2 regions of the Thermatribacter velox genome follow, and region 2 is predicted to be linked to the other one. Evidence: riboswitches for the same ligand, from Rfam matches in the RefSeq annotation. Region 2 holds a riboswitch; the other holds the start of a gene.

Evidence for each region. A riboswitch is a leader RNA that binds a small molecule or an ion and turns the genes downstream of it on or off. The one in region 2 is predicted to bind cobalamin.
Region 1: it holds a riboswitch for cobalamin, as region 2 does, so the genes downstream of both, QBE54_RS00250 (ABC transporter substrate-binding protein) here and QBE54_RS10360 (ECF transporter S component) in region 2, are expected to answer to the same signal.

What each region holds. Positions count from the first base shown of each region.
Region 1 is NZ_CP121689.1:44,801-52,787, reverse strand. It holds gene QBE54_RS00275 (sugar ABC transporter substrate-binding protein) at 1-435, shown strand, start outside; gene QBE54_RS00270 (carbohydrate ABC transporter permease) at 485-1,372, shown strand; gene QBE54_RS00265 (carbohydrate ABC transporter permease) at 1,386-2,234, shown strand; gene QBE54_RS00260 (YjbQ family protein) at 2,276-2,665, shown strand; gene QBE54_RS00255 (DUF401 family protein) at 2,812-3,885, shown strand; cobalamin riboswitch at 3,920-4,102, shown strand; gene QBE54_RS00250 (ABC transporter substrate-binding protein) at 4,192-5,148, shown strand; gene QBE54_RS00245 (FecCD family ABC transporter permease) at 5,090-6,166, shown strand; gene QBE54_RS00240 (ABC transporter ATP-binding protein) at 6,159-7,445, shown strand; gene QBE54_RS00235 (Ig-like domain-containing protein) at 7,517-7,987, shown strand, end outside.
Region 2 is NZ_CP121689.1:2,061,430-2,069,416, forward strand. It holds gene QBE54_RS10350 (tetratricopeptide repeat protein) at 1-1,366, opposite strand, end outside; gene QBE54_RS10355 (glycosyltransferase) at 1,356-3,629, opposite strand; cobalamin riboswitch at 4,154-4,343, shown strand; gene QBE54_RS10360 (ECF transporter S component) at 4,425-4,907, shown strand; gene QBE54_RS10365 (hypothetical protein) at 4,904-5,638, shown strand; gene QBE54_RS10370 (zinc-dependent alcohol dehydrogenase family protein) at 5,635-6,642, opposite strand; gene QBE54_RS10375 (NAD-dependent epimerase/dehydratase family protein) at 6,611-7,552, opposite strand; gene QBE54_RS10380 (carbohydrate ABC transporter permease) at 7,560-7,987, opposite strand, start outside.

The DNA.
Region 1 (7,987 bases), 250 kb from region 2:
TGGAAAGAATCGCCTGAGCTGCAGCCATTTGAAGAAAAAGTTGGCGTTGCAGTTATGCCTGGAGGTGCTCCAGTAAGCGGTGGCTGGGGTATCGGTATCAATGAAGCATCTGACAACAAAAAAGAAGCTTTCCAGTTCATCCAGTACGCAACCAGCAAGGAAGGCGACAAAATTCAGTGGCTAAAATACCGCATAGGTCCCACCCGAAAATCGGTTGTCTACGACCCTGAAGTATTAGCCGATTCGCCCTGGCTCAAAGACGCCTACATCCAGTCTCTGGAAGGCGCATCTCACCGTCCACGCATTCCTGAAGAGCCAAGGCTCGAAGACATCCTGGTTGGCACCCTCTCAGAAATTCTGCTTGGTCAGCAACCTGCTTCAATTGACACTCTGAATATGGTAGCCGAAGACTGGATAAAAACCCTGAGCAAATGAAAAGCGAACAGGTGGGGGCATGCATGCCCCCACCTGGAGGAGGAGAGTCATGCTTTCTGCTCTGCACAGAAGAAAAAGAATTGGCTTTTTCATGGTTCTTCCGTTGCTTTTACTTTTCATAGGACTGACTGTTTACCCTTTTGCCTACATGATATACATGTCTTTTCACAGATACACCCTTGCTTCCTGGGAAAAACCAGAATTTATTGGCCTCGAAAATTATAAAGAAATATTCCAGGACCGCACTGCTCGCTCCAGTGTTAAGTTTACCATCTTGCTCCTGGCAGTTGCCTGCCCTCTGGAAATAGTGCTTGGAATTGGTATTGCTTTCCTCCTTCGTGACTTTTTTGGAGAAAGAACATTCAGAAGTACTCTCCTGATTCCCATGATGGTACCTCCAGTTGTAGCAGGAATAGCCTGGAAAATGTTGTTTAACTTTGAATTTGGACCTATCAATTACTTCCTGTCGCTTTTGGGTGTTGACAGAGTTTCCTGGTTGGGCACTCAATTTTTTGCACAGTTGGGCATAATCCTTATCGACGTTTGGCAGTGGACACCTTTTGTGTTCCTGGTGATTTACGCAGGCTTACAATCCATACCTCGGGATGTGGTGGAAGCAAGCCTTGTGGATGGAGCCAGCGGATGGAGTGCACTTCGCTACATTGAACTCCCGCTCCTCAAGCCCCTCATCTGGGTAGTGCTGATTATTCGCCTAATCGATATTCTGAAAATATTCGACTTGGTCTACATGGTGACCTTTGGAGGACCGGGTTCAGCGACTCATTCCTACAGTTTTTATATTTATAAAGTAGGCATATCATTCGGATGGGACATTGGCTATGCCTCAGCCCTGAGCGTAATCCTTTTGATTGTAGTATCGCTTTTGACCAACCTCCTGATTCGCTTCCTGCGACTCAGAGAAGTGCTGGGACTCTGAAGGAGGAAAGACAATGAGGTGGCTCTGGAAAATTGCAAGAGCAGTGTTGGTAATCATAACCCTTTTCTTCTTTCTCTTCCCCGTATACTGGCTGGCAACCACAGCTTTCAAAAGGAGCGAAGACTGGTTTACCTGGCCTCCTTCCTTTTTCCCTCGCTACTGGACGGTGGGAAATTTCCTGGGTCTTGAAGGAGGATTTTTTGGGAGTGTTACCACAGCCATCTCCACCATCACCCCTTATCTCAGAAACAGCACCATAGTAGCGCTTTTTGTGGCTCTCATCTCAACCGTAGTGGCTGCACTTGCCGCCTACGCCATATCTCGCTTCAAAATAGGTGGAATGGGTTTTGTGTCCTGGATTATCTCCATCAGGATGTTACCACCAATCGCTGCAGCGTTGCCCCTTTACGTTATTTTCAGCAAACTGCATCTTGTGAACACCTGGTGGGCACTCATTCTATCTCATCTGGTATTCACCACTCCTTTCAGTACCTGGGTGTTGATAACCTTTTTCAACGAAATTCCCCGAGAACTTGATGAAGCAGCCTATGTGGACGGAGCAGGCATATGGCAAAGTTTTACCCGAGTAAGCCTGCCTCTCGCTGCTCCAGGTTTAGCTGCGGTAGCCACTCTGTCTTTTATCCAGAGCTGGGGAGAATTTCTGATGGCCCTGGTCCTCACCACCAGCAAGGACGCCCAAACCCTTCCCATCTATCTGGGACGCTTTATAACCGGGTGGCGTATTGCCTGGGGGCCTCTCGCTGCAGCCGGGCTCATCACCATGATTCCAGTAATCGTTTTCTCCCTTCTCATGCAACGCTACCTGATACGGGGCTTGACGTTCGGTGCAGTAAAAGGCTAATTTATATAGCACCAAAAAACCAAAAAGGGAGGGAAGTCGACTTGTTTAAAAACATAGTGCTTACCACCCGACAAAGAGAGGAAACCATAGACGTAACCCCCCTGATTGAAGAAGTGGTTCGAGAAAGTGGCTCTAAGGAAGCAGGAGTGTTCGTTTATGTCCCCCATAGCGATGCAGCAATTAACATTCAGGGAATTGCCCAAAGCCCTTCCTCCTCCAATCCTCCCCTGAACAGATTACTAAAGAAAGTCCTGGAAGAGGGCCAGGACTTTCAGACTCCTGAAGTGGGTGCTGCTTTTGTAGCTCCAACTGAAGTACTTATTGCCTTGGAGGGAAAACTCATGCTCGGCGAAGGACAACGCATCTATTTTTACGAATTCAATGGCCCCCGCCAGTGTAATCTCTACGTTCTGGTTATCCCCTCTGCCTGAAACACAAAAAGCGGAAAAATGCTGGCAGCGCTGAAAATAATTTGCATCTTTGTAGTTGTTCTTTTTTGCTCCAGAAGAAAATCAGTTTGGGATGGTCGCTCCTGGGTGTTTCTCTTTTTCTGCTGATTTTTTCGGGTTTTAACCCTTTGGGCTGGTGGAGGGTTGTTTCCTCCACCTTCTGGCCCAACCCTGACAACCTGGCACTGCTTTTAAGCGTTATTTTTGTAACCCTACTTGGAGGTACCCTGGCTCACAGCGGAGAACTCGATGTGTTAACCCGCTCAGTCCAGAAAGTACTCAAAAGACCTGAGCTGGCCGGGGTTATCCTTCCTTCCTTGGTGGGCATTTTACCCATGCCAGGTGGAGCTCTTTTCTCAGCCCCCTTAGTAAAAACAGCAGCTACACCTTACACCCAGGATGGAGATATATTGGCCTTTGCCAATTACTGGTTCCGTCACATATGGGAATTTTTTCTACCGCTTTATCCGGGAGTTTTGCTTGCTGCTTCCGTATCGGGCCTACCCGCTACCTGGATTATGGCCCACCATTTCCCTTTCTTCCTGATAGCAGCGGGAGCGGGCTGGCTCGCGGTAAAACGCCACCTTCAAATCCCCCTGCCCGAAAAAACTCGTCGATTTGCTCCGGATATGAAAAACTTGCTTTTTGTGCTTTTGCCTTTCATGGTGCCCGTAGCCAGCGTGCTTCTCGGCATTCCCGTCTGGATAGGAGCCATCCTGGGAATAGCCACTTTTTCAATAACCAAACGCCTCCCTTTAAAAACCCTTGGAAAATTTCTTGCCAGAAGCTTTCCCTGGGCAATACTTTTTGATGTAATTGGCGTACTGATTTTCAAAAACATACTCCTTGCAAATCAGGACATCGATAAAATGGCCAGTTTTCTAATTAGCAAAGATGTCCCGCTTCTTTTGCTGGGCATGTTGCTCCCCATGGTTACCGGCCTGCTTACTGGCTTAACTGCTGCTTTTGTGGGTATTGCCTTTCCTATGGTCCTTTCTTTTTTCAACGCCCAAACGCTCCCCAGTGTTTTTCCGATTCTCTACCTGAGTGGTTTTTCCGGGGTTTTGCTTTCACCCATGCACCTTTGCTTCATCTTCTCCTGTCGCTTTTTCGAAGCAAGTTTCAAGAAAGTCTACCGCCTGCTTATCCCGGCAACCTTGATGCTTTTCGCTTGGGGAATCATCTGGCTTATGATTTCCTAAAAAACTCTTTTTTTCTTTTGTGGTATAATGTAATTCAGCGTTGAGAGTTCTGGGTGGCTTTCTGCCTTAAAAGGGAAACCGGTGTGAATCCGGTGCGGTCCCGCCACTGTAACCGGGGAGCCTGCCGCAAAAAAGCCACTGGCCTGCAAAGGCTGGGAAGGTGCGGTAAGGCAAGGATCCGGGAGCCAGGAGACCTGCCCAGGACGTTCCCAACCACTCTTCGCGGAAAGAGGAGGTGGGATAATCAAGTGAAAGCCCTCCCTCTCCCCCTCCTCCTTCCCTAAAAGCGAGAAAGGGGGATTAACGGTGTACAAACGGTTAAAAATTTTTACCGTCTTTTTTGCGCTTTCTGTCCTGCTTTTTGCAAACATTGCATTTGGGCTCAGTGTAACCGATGACCGGGGACAGCAGGTTGAACTTGCTCAGCCACCAGCAAGGATTGTCTCTCTTGCTCCCTCCTGCACTGAGATGCTTTTCGCCCTCTCTTTATCTCAAAAAATAGTGGGCGTGACTACCTATTGCAACTTTCCTCAAGAAGCATTGAACAAAGAAAAAGTGGGCACCATAACCGAAGTGGAACTCGAAAAACTACTCTCTTTGCAACCCGACTTAGTGGTGGCATCTTCCTTGAATCCCCAGGAATTGCTTACCAGGCTGGAAGAATTGGGAATTGCGGTATACCTGGTTAATCCCCAAAACATGGAAGAAATCCTCTCTGACCTGGAAAAATTAGCCAAAATATGTGGCGTGGAAGAAAAAGGGGAAGCATTGGTACATAGCCTTAGAGAGCGCATAAAAAGGGTGGAAGAAAAAACAGCTGGAATGACGGAAGTCCAAAAACCTCTGGTGTTCCACCTGATTTGGCACCAACCTATCTGGACAGCGGGCAAAGGTACCTTCATTGATGAACTCATCGAAAAAGCGGGTGGCAAAAACGCTGCTTCAGACCTTGAGGGCTATGTAAGTATTGAGTTAGAAGAGCTCCTGCGTCGCAATCCAGATATTATAACGGTGGTAGAAAATCATGGAGATGCCCAGAACCTTCCCTATCAATTCCTCCTGCAGGATCAGCGCCTGCAAACCCTAAAAGCGGTCAAAGAGGGGAGAGTAGCCCGGGTAGATAGCGACATCGTTTCCCGCCCTGGACCGAGAATAGTCCAGGCACTGGAAATATTCGCAAAGATAATTCACCCTGAAATATTTGGTGAGTATCGTTTTGAAGACTACGAAATTCAATCCCAGACAGCAACCCAAGATAACTGAGCCGAGCAACACGACCAAAAGGTCATCCCAAAAGGTTTTCCTCTGGGAAGGAGGTCTAATAGTCGGCCTCCTTCTGAGTTTTCTTTTAGCACTTTCTTTTGGAAGAGGTCGCTTCCAAAGCGGTGACTTCTGGGCAATTTTTCACTGGCAGGACATCTCCCCCCTTCAGAAAACCATCCTTTTTCAGGTTAGGATGCCCAGAGTAACTCTCGCCACCCTGGTAGGAGGCGGTCTTTCCATATCCGGAGCAGTGCTGCAGGGTCTTTTCCGCAACCCCCTGGTCGACCCCTACGTTCTGGGAATCAGTTCCGGAGCTTCCTTTGGAGCAGTGCTGGCCATTCTCAAAAAATGGAATTTTGGTCTTTACGCAGTGCCTTTTTCGGCTTTCTCCTTTGCGCTTTTAACCACTTTTCTGGTGTTTTCACTCGGGCAGGTAAACCGGAAAACCCCGCTTGAGACTCTGCTTCTTTCCGGCGTCGCTGTGGGTTTTTTCTTCTCGGCTCTGGTTTCGCTTTCCATGTTTTTTGCCGGTCATGATTTGCATCAGATTGTCTTCTGGCTAATGGGTGGCCTTTGGAACCGGAGTTGGAGGGAAGTAAAAATGGTTTTGCCATTTTTGAGTGCGGGAATACCCTTCATGCTCGCTTTCCACAGAGAACTGAACATCATGCTGCTTGGTGAAAAAACAGCAGAAAGCATGGGGGTGGATATCGAGCGGGTGAAAAGGTGGCTGGTTTTCGCTTGTTCCCTGGTGGTGGCAAGCTGTGTGGCAGCAAGTGGCGTAATCGGGTTTGTGGGGTTAATAGTTCCTCACATAATGCGCCTGCTATTTGGCCAGAATCACCGCCTGCTCCTTCCTTTTTCCTTCCTGAGCGGAGGAATCATACTGCTTTGGGCTGATACCGCTGCCAGAAGCATCCTTAATCCCGTGGAGCTTCCAGTAGGAATTATCACCAGTTTGCTGGGAGCTCCCTTTTTTATCTACCTTCTTCGCAAAAGGAAGAAACTCCATGGGTGAATACCTTAAAGCCAAAGAGCTTTCTTTCTACTACGGCTCCCTGCCTGCAGTCCGCAGGGTGAACTTTGGAATAGAGCGAGGAGCTTTTGTGGGCGTGCTCGGCCCCAACGGCTCCGGAAAAAGCACCCTGTTGTCCCTGCTTGCCGGCCTACTGGAACCCGCTCAGGGGAGGGTGTACCTCGAGGGAAAAGACCTGCTCAGACTGCCGCGAAAAGCCAGGGCAAAAAAAATTGCCATGGTCTTCCAAAACTTTCCTGACCAGCTGGAGCTACCTTGCCATGAAATAGTAATGATGGGGCGTTTTCCGCACTGGCGGAAATGGCAGAAAGAAAGCCTTAGGGATTACCAGGTCGTAAACAGAGCCATGCAACAAACTGCCACCCTTCACTTAGCGGAACAACCCTTTGCCCAGCTTTCCGGGGGAGAAAAACAGCGAGTTATGATTGCCAGAGCTTTAGCCCAGGAACCAGAGCTTCTCCTGCTTGATGAGCCAACCAGCCACTTAGATATACTTTACCAGCTGGAGATTATGTCTATACTAACTCAACTTAGAGAGCAGGGAATTACCATTCTATGCGTTCTTCACGACCCCAATCTGGCAGCCCAGTTTTGCAACCAGGCACTTTTCATGAAAGAGGGGAAAATATTCGCTTTTGGAAAAATTGAAGAAGTTATGAAAAGCTCCGTTCTCAGCGAACTGTTTGGCGTGAAATTCCTGGAGGAAATCCACCCCTACACCCTGCGACCCTTTTTCATACCGCTTAGTATAAGCACTCCGCACAAACACCCCCTGAAAGTACACCTCATATGTGGCGGAGGCAGTGGGAAACCTCTGTTGAGATTGCTCCTACAAAAGGGTATAGAAGTCAGTGTGGGAGTGGTAAACCAGCTTGATGCTGATGAAGAAGCAGCCCGCAAGTTGAACCTTGAAGTAGTAACAGAAAAACCTTTTTCCTCTATCCAAAAAGAAAACCTTGAAAGAGCAAAACAAATAGCCATGCAAAAAAACTTCGTAATCATTGCCCCCACCTTCTGGGGAGAGGGTAATCTCGCTAATTTAGAGATGGCTCTCTCTCTTCAGGAAAAGGGTAAAAAGGTCCTTCTTTTTGAGGAATGCTTTGATGTAAAATTCGACTTTACCGGCGGCAAAGCAAGGAAATATCTGGAAGCGCTTTGTAAAAAAGGTGCCCTGATTTTCAAGGACCTGACCTCACTTTTTGATTACCTGGACGAAAGCTCTGCACACCCCAAAATAGAGCGGTTCTCACCAGAAGCATAAACTCAACGGAAAAACCAATGATTAATGATATAATAATGAAACCAATGGTAGTTCAGAAAGGAGAAATAATTATGAGGGGAAAAGGTTCTTTCTTGATTTTTACGTTTGCGGTGGTGTTTCTTTTTCTGGCGGTAGCACCTGCCCAGGGCAGAGTATATATGAGGTTTAATCTAAATCCCAATATCTACATCACCATTCCTCGCAGTCCTGCCGTCAGTATTAGCGTGGACCGTGGTGAAGGGGCAACCTATTATGTCGGTGATCCCATTACCATTCGCTACAGTGTCGATCGTCAGGGTTACGTCAATCTGATTGACTACTTACCAAATGGTGATGTTAATGTCCTGGTGCGCAACCAATACTTTGGCTCCGGTCGAACGGAAACCTACCGAGGAACAGTGTCTGGACCAGCGGGAACGGAGAGGTTGGTCATTCTTTTCACCCCCACTCCGGTCAGCGAAGGTGCACTGCAAGACTTTATCCAGAACCCTCACCAGGCGGGACGTATTTTCACCCGCTACGCTGTAAACAGGACTCACTTC
Region 2 (7,987 bases):
AGGAAAACCTGAAAAAGACCATCAAAGACTTGCTCTTTCTGTAATCAACGCTGAAAACTTTCTCAAAACACTCTAAGGCTCTGGCATATTCCCCTTTTTTGTGGTGGGCAAGTCCCAGAAGGTAATAAAGATCAGGAAGATAAGGCTCCCTTTCACGCACAGCATCGAGGTGCGCGAATGCTTCCTCAAAGTCTCCCTCTCTAATTGCAATCCAGGCTAAATCAAGGTGTGCAGTCAATACCGCAAAATTAAAATCCCGAGAAATAGTCAGCACTCGTTGCAAGTAATTTTTTGCTTCTTCGAATTTTCCTTTAAGAAAACAATTTCGCCCCAAATAAGACAGTGCATTAAGATTCTCCGGGTTTTCTTTAATTTCTTTCAAGAGGAGTTCGTAATTCCTTGAAAAAACTTTCCGAGCTGTTTTTTTCTGGTTCTTGTAACCGTAATGGTAAACAAAAATGCTGTACAGCTTAAAAGCTTTCTTTCCCAGCTCAACTAAAGACCCCTCCACCGTTTCGTGTATCCTACCCTGATAGCGGATTTCCGGTCGTCTTCTGAAAACTCGCACCAGATAGTTAAGCATGTAAGTTCTTTCCTGGGGATCCAGAAAGTTTTTGATAGGCAGCATGAACGCTTCATGGCTTGTGTAAGTAAGGATTAAGCGCAGCTTTTTCAGGTCTTCAGGGATCATTGCCTCATCGGCATCCAGAAAAAGTATCCATTCTCCCTGAGCTCTCTCCAGAGCTTCGTTTTTGGCGGCTGAGAAGTCCTCGCGCCACTTGTGAAAGTATATCCGGGCCCCAAAAGAACGTGCTACTTCCACGCTGCGGTCGGTGGAGCCGGTGTCAACCAACACTACCTCGTCGACGTATCCATTTAGTGCAGAAAGAAGCCGGGGAAGATTCTGCTCCTCGTTCTTCATGATAGCACAGGCACTCACGGTGGGAAATTTGGTGGAGTGGGCAAAAAAATGCTCGGTTATCCAGGAAAGATTCTCAAGTGCATCATTAAGATTGGGATTAAGATTCACTGCCTTCACAAAAGCCGCTTTGGCATCGCTCAGGCGCGAGAGAGCAAGGTATGCCGCACCCAGGTTGTTCCAACCCTCAGCGTAGTGGGGGTTTACTTGCAGGGCCTTTTCGAAACTCCTTACTGCTTTTTTAAAATCTTTCTTTTGGTATGCCAAAAAACCCATGAGGTTATACAGAGAAGGAGAGTCAGGAGCTATTTCCTGCATCCTCAAGAGGCATTTTTCTGCTTCCTCAAAGCAACCTTCTTTTATAAACTGGCTGCTTTGCTCAAGCAAGGTTTCAAAACTACCCGGTTGAACTTGCTCTCCATGAGACATCGCAATCCTAATTGGCATTTTGAACCCTCCCGCGATGTATTGCTTTCTCTAAATAAACTGCCCATCTCTTCCAGGAATCTGGAACGTCGGGAAGTTCCATCAAAGCGTAAACGGCACTGATAAGTTGGGCTTGCTTCAGCTCATCAAGCGGACCTGGAACTATCAGAATATCCGGCGAGTCTTCAGGGTCAAAACCCAGCTCAAACACTGCCTGAGAAACTTTTTGCAAAATTACCTCCTCTTTGCCCTCCTCATACAAAACCAGAGTTACCTCATCCTGGGGCGAAAATTTGGTGAGATACCACCTGAGTGCCTCTTTCGAAAAAGGAGCAAGATAGCTCATCGAGCGAACTCCATCCAACGGATAGGGTTCAATCCGCAGGGGTACTATGTGCTTTTCGGGGCTAAATACGTCTTGGAGCAGAGAATCAATGCGATAACCGTTTTCAATAGATAAGTTTTTTGGAAGTCCCCACTTGCTTTTGAACTTTTCCCAGTTAGAAAGCATGAGTTTGCGGTAGTCAATCTGTTCACTCTGAAAAGTCTTACTTCCAAAGTGATGCACAAAAACATCGTGGGCAATTTTTATTTTAAAACCGGCAATTTGAGCCCGGATACAGAAATCGTCATCTTCAAAGTTACCAAGGCCAAACCGAGGGTCAAAACCTCCTATCCTCTCAATAACTTCACGCTTAACAAGCATACAAAAACCTATTACTCGCAAAGCCTCTCCCCAGTTTTTGGAATGCCTTTGGCTCCAGTTCCGCGCAAATTCCTGCATTGCTTCCAGGTCGTCTCCATAGGGAATGTCTCTAACCATCTGTTGTCCAGCTACGTAGTTGGAGCGCGGGCCAACAATACCCACACGTGGATCAGATTCGGCACAAGCAATAAGTCTTTTTAGCCATCCTTCAGTTACTACCACATCGTTATTGAGAAATACCACATAATCACCTTTCGCCTCAAGAAGCCCCCGGTTGTTGCCCAGTGCAAACCCCAGGTTAAAGCCGTTTTCGATGAGTTTCACATCGGGTTGCTCTCTGAGATATTCCACTGTCCCATCAGTTGACCCATTGTCCACAACAATGATTTCATGAGGTTCTGGAGTATATTCGCGTATGCTGTCCAGACACTTCCGAGTATATTCGAGGTTGTTGCGGGTGAGGATGATGATAGAAGTAAGCCGAGGTAAATCCCTTTTAGTCGCAGAAACTAAATACTGATATACCCTGCTTTCCTCCTGAAGGTTTTGAGGACTCAACCCCCATTTTTTTAGATCCCCAATCAAACCAGCAGGAATTTCTTCTCCACGAAGCGAAGTAGTGTACAGCCCTTCTATGTTAAAGCCAATTTCTTTAAACATCCTCACCAGGGAAGATGCAGTAAAGAAACGCAAATGAGTACGATCCAGGATGCCGGCTTCTTGGTACTCCCACTTTCCCTCAAGAAGAGTCTTGATTACACTCCAATGGCGCACGTTGGGAACGCTTGCCACAATTTGACCACCATTCCTTAAAATCCTTTTGGTTTTTTTGAGTGCTTCCCAGGGATCAACAAAATGTTCCAAAACATCCGCAAAAATCACACAATCAAAATAATCAGAAGGCAAGTCCTCCACTATCTTTTCGTAGTCGCCAACTATGACTTTATCGAGATTACCAGAGGCCACTTCTGCAACCCGGGGGTTAATTTCCACACCCCAGACTTCGCAATCTCTTTCTTCTTTCAGAGTTTTCCCGAGATTCCCCTCACCACAACCCACATCCAGCACCTTACGGCATCCAGGCATGATAAGATTGCGCACCTCAGGTCTTGAATATGAGTAATAACCAGCTGGTTCTCTCCTTTTCTCTGCAACAACTGGATTGGTCGCAACAGACAAACTCCAGCGCTCCTTCCAGCGGGTAACCTCTCTCTCAAAAACCATCTGTGTTGAGCGCTCAAGCTCTCCCTTGCATCCAACCCCAACCACCGTATGGGGAAAACGGGGGTGTCCCACCCACTCCACAAAGCGATAACCAAATTTTTGCAGTAAACTTTTGAACCCCTCCGGCGTAAAGCGCCAGTAATCAAAAGGATAATCATGAATTGGAAAATTCATCACTGAGCTGATTACCACGAACCCACCTGGCTTTAAAATTCGGTATACTTCATCCATTGCCCTGCGCACAAATTCAACATGTTCAAGCGTATCCATCACCAAAACTGTTCCTACCGCACCATCGGGAAGCTCAATATTATGAAGATTCAAAATACAATCAACACCAGGTCCCGGACGCATATCGCAACCCACATATTGCTTCCCTGGAAAGAAAGGTCACAAATCAGCGAATCCTTCCTGACCCGCCACCTGGAGCGAACCAAATTCATAAATGGGTTCCTGAAAAGGCAAAAGAGGCACTATAACCCGAACGAAATCCTTGATTATTTCCCGCACCGACAATAACCCTCCGAACTTTTGCTTTTTTCGAGATAAAAAAGCTTGCCAAAGCACTCAAAATTCAAAAAAGTGCCAAAATCCTTAGATGTCCTGATGTTACTTCCTTGTGAAGATTTTTGCTTCCTTTCCCAAAAATTTATTTGAAAGAGCTTCACTGCAAAAAAGAAGTCTTTGAAATAATAAATAATCCGGTCTCAGCCCAACACGAATCAAAATCAGAAAAAACTGCGCGTACTTGTAACAAAGAAAAACCTGCGGAGAGGTTCGCTCTATGGTGAAAACAGTAAAGAAAATAATTCTCCACCCAAAGCACCTAACTCTTGAAAATTCTCTACTCTTTGCTATCATACACTCAGAAAGTGAATACTGGCTCAACCCTTCGTGGTTGCTCCTTCGGGGAGCTGAAAAGGGAAACCGGTGCAAGTCCGGTGCGGACCCGCCGCTGTGAGAGGGAGCGAAAGGTGTAAAAAGCCACTGGCTGAATAAGCTGGGAAGGCGCACCGAGTAGGCTGAAGCCCTCAAGCCAGAAGACCTGCCACGAAAGGATGGGCGAGGATGAAGGCAAAGTCCTCGGCTCAAAGCATGCTTTGGGTCGGGGACTTTATTTTTAATAAGCAAAATAAAGGAGGTTATACCATGTCCAAATCAGCCTATGCTCAGTCAACTGTAGCACGCTTGACTATTACAGCGACCCTGATTGCTCTTTCTGTGGTGGGCTCTTACCTCAAAATACCCTCACCAACCGGAACAGTTGCTCTCGACTCTCTTCCTGGATTTTTGGGAGCAATTCTTCTGGGGTATCCAGAAGGAGCAGTTATTGGGTTTTTGGGCCATATTCTCACCTCGCTCAACGTGGGATTTCCTCTGGGTTTGCCAGTGCATCTTCTCATTGCCTGCGAGATGGCGGTTATATGTGTACTTTTCAGGCTGCTCTATCAGAAAAACCGTATTCTGGGTATAGCTTGTGGTGTCTTTCTTAATGGTGTTTTGGCACCAGCTACTCTTGTTCCAGTCTTTGGGTGGGGATTTTTTACCGGGATTGTGGTTTCTCTGCTTGTGGCATCAGCAGTGAATATAATCCTTGCCTCCTTAATTTTTGAAATGCTCAAGAAGCGATGAATAGACGCGATGCGGTATTTATCAAAATAAACGAAAAGGAACTCATGCTTGTTGCCTGCGACTCCTTAGGTGGTATAGGCCCCAAAAGCATGGATTTTGTAAAAGCAGAGGTTGCAACCTGTGCAAAATATACTTTCCGGGTCGCTCTTTCTGAAATCCTGAGTTTAGGAGGAAATCCCATTGCTTTTTCGTTAACTCTTTCCACTGAACCCTATCCCTTTATCGAACAAGCGTTATCGGGCATCAAGGGGGAGCTTGAGGCTTGTGGCCTCAGCCCCCTTCCTTTCGTGGTCTCTTCAGAAAAGAACTTCCCCACCCATCAAACTGGCCTGGGCGTAACCGTGATTGGCATGGTAAACCATGAGGAGCTAATTTTTGAAAAAAGCTGCGAAGGTCTTAACGTGTTCCTCTTGGGAAGCCCTGCGGTTGGAGAAGAAGTGCTTGCAAAGCAAAATGAAATTGCTGGTCCTTCCGACATCATTGCTCTGCGAGAAAGCGTGTTGTGTGGAGACATCATCCCGGTGGGGTCCAAGGGAGTGTTCTGGGAACTAACGACATTTCTGCAAAGCACCGGACTCACCGTAGAGATTGAAAACCCCTTCCCGCTTCCACTTTACAAAAGCTGCGGCCCCGCAACGGCACTTCTTTTCACCACTTGGGAAGAGGAAAAAAAAATACACAAGGTTTCAAAAAAACCACTTTTTCGATTAGGAAAACTCAGAAAGACCTAAATTGAAAGCACTGCAGAGGCACGGATTTTGCTCTCCTTGAGCAACAAAAGCGCTCGATTGGCTTCTTCAAGCGGGAACACTTCAATTTGTGTTTTGAAATGCAGCCTTCTGGAAAGTTCAATAAGCTCCTGTACGTCCTTTCTGGTGCTATTTGCCACGCTCTGTATACAGCGCTCTTTATAAACCAAGTCATAAGGAAGCTCTGGAATTGGAGTGGAATAAATACCTGCTGTTATCACCCGTCCCCCCGGACAGAGGTATTCAAGGGCCACCTTCACCAGATGCCCGGCGGGAGCGAAAATGATTGCTGCATCAAGCTTTTCAGGCGGTACATCCTCAGCCCGACCCACAAAAGAGGCACCAAGCTCTCGAGCGAGCTTCTGGTGTTCCGGAGAACGGGTAAAGACAAATACCCGAACACCTTCAAAAAGTGCCATCTGGGCAACTAAGTGCGCTGAAGAACCAAACCCAAAAAGTCCCAGTATCTCGCCTTCCTTTACTTTGCTTTGCCGATAAGCTCGATAACCAATAACTCCACCACAAAGAAGAGGAGCAAATTCCACATCTTCATACCCTTCAGGAATCGGATACGCGGCTTCCTCTCTAAAAATTGCAAACTCGGCGTAACCCCCGTCCAGGTCATAACCAGTAAACAACGCATTTTCACAGAGATTTTCCATACCCTGTCTGCAAAAGCGGCATACCCCGCACACCTGGTTTATCCAAGGTACACCAACCCTCTGACCTACCTCAAGGTTGTTTACTTTCTTTCCTCTTTCAACCACTTTTCCCACAATCTGGTGGCCAGGAACAAGCGGGAGTTTATGGGGAGGAAGTTCGCCCTCCACGATGTGTAAATCGGTATGGCACACTCCACAGGCAGCGACTTTTATCAAAACTTCATCGTCCTCTACTCCTTGAAGCGCAACTTCCTTGAGGAGCAGTGGAGAAGTCTCTACCGGAGCCGTTCGCTCAAGAACCATGGCCCGCATTGCACATCTCACCTTGGAAAAAGTTGAAAGTTTTCTTTAACCCTTCCCAAAGGTCTACCTCTGGCACCCAGCCCAGAATCCTTCGCGCTTTCTCACAAGAAAGCGCAATGTGGTTGATTTCCCCTTTGCGTTCTTTTTCGAAAACAACCTCCACCTTTCGACCCGAAATTTTCTCAAGCAACTCCACAAGCTCCAAAACGCTGGTTTCTCTGCCAGTTCCAATATTGTAGACGCCCGAAGGTGCGAAGACGGCAAGCAGATTGGCCCGGGCCACATCTTCCACATACACGTAATCTCGAGTTTTTCTCCCATCACCGAAAACAACACAGGGTTTCCCCCGAAGAATCCTTCCGCAAAAAATAGCTACCACCCCAGCTTCACCCTGAGGGTCTTGACGCGGACCATAGACGTTACCATAGCGCAGGGCAACGTACTCAAGCCCCCACACCCGGTGATAATACTCAAGGTACATTTCTACACTTCTTTTAGCCACACCGTAGGGAGAAAGCGGAGAGGTAGCAGCACTTTCTTTTACCGGTAAAACATTTGGCTCACCATAAATGGCCCCACCCGTAGAGGCAAAAACGAACTTTTCAACCTGGAACTGGCGGCTGAGCTCAATCAGGTTCAAACTTCCCAGAATGTTAATCCAGGCATCAAAGGTCGGATCCTCCACTGAGCGGCGAAGGTTAATCTGAGCCGCATGGTGATTGATAATATCTGGTTTTTCCTCTTCAAAAACCCTGCGCAAGGCAGCAGAATCAGTGATATCCACCTGATAAAAAGTGGCTGCGGGGTTCAAATTAGCTTTCTTTCCTGTCGACAGATCGTCGACCACCACCACCTGGTAGCCAGCAGCAAGGTAATTGTCAACCACGTGGGAGCCGATGAAACCGGCTCCCCCGCTCACCAGTACCTTCAAAAGGACATCAACCCTTCACCGCGCCCATGGTCAGGCCTCGAACGATGTATTTTTGCACCATCAAAGCAAGGATTGCTGGCGGCAAAATAGCCAAAAGCAGGCGCGTGGAAACATACCAGAACTGAACTCCCTGAGTATGTTCAGTACCGGCAATCACGATAGTCATGGGAATTGCCTGACGGTAAGTGAGAACCAGAGCAAAGAGAAACTCATTCCAGGTGAAGGCAAAGCAAATGATGGCCGTAGAAACCAGGGCAGGAGCAGCAAGAGGAAGGGCTACCCGCAGAAACGCTGTCCAGCGAGAACACCCATCCACCAGGGCTGCCTCTTCAAGCTCCACAGGGAGTTCTTTGAACATATCCCTCATAATTAAAACTGCAAAGGGCATGGTGAAAGTAGTATTCACCAGAACCAGTGCCAATCGGGTATCCAGAA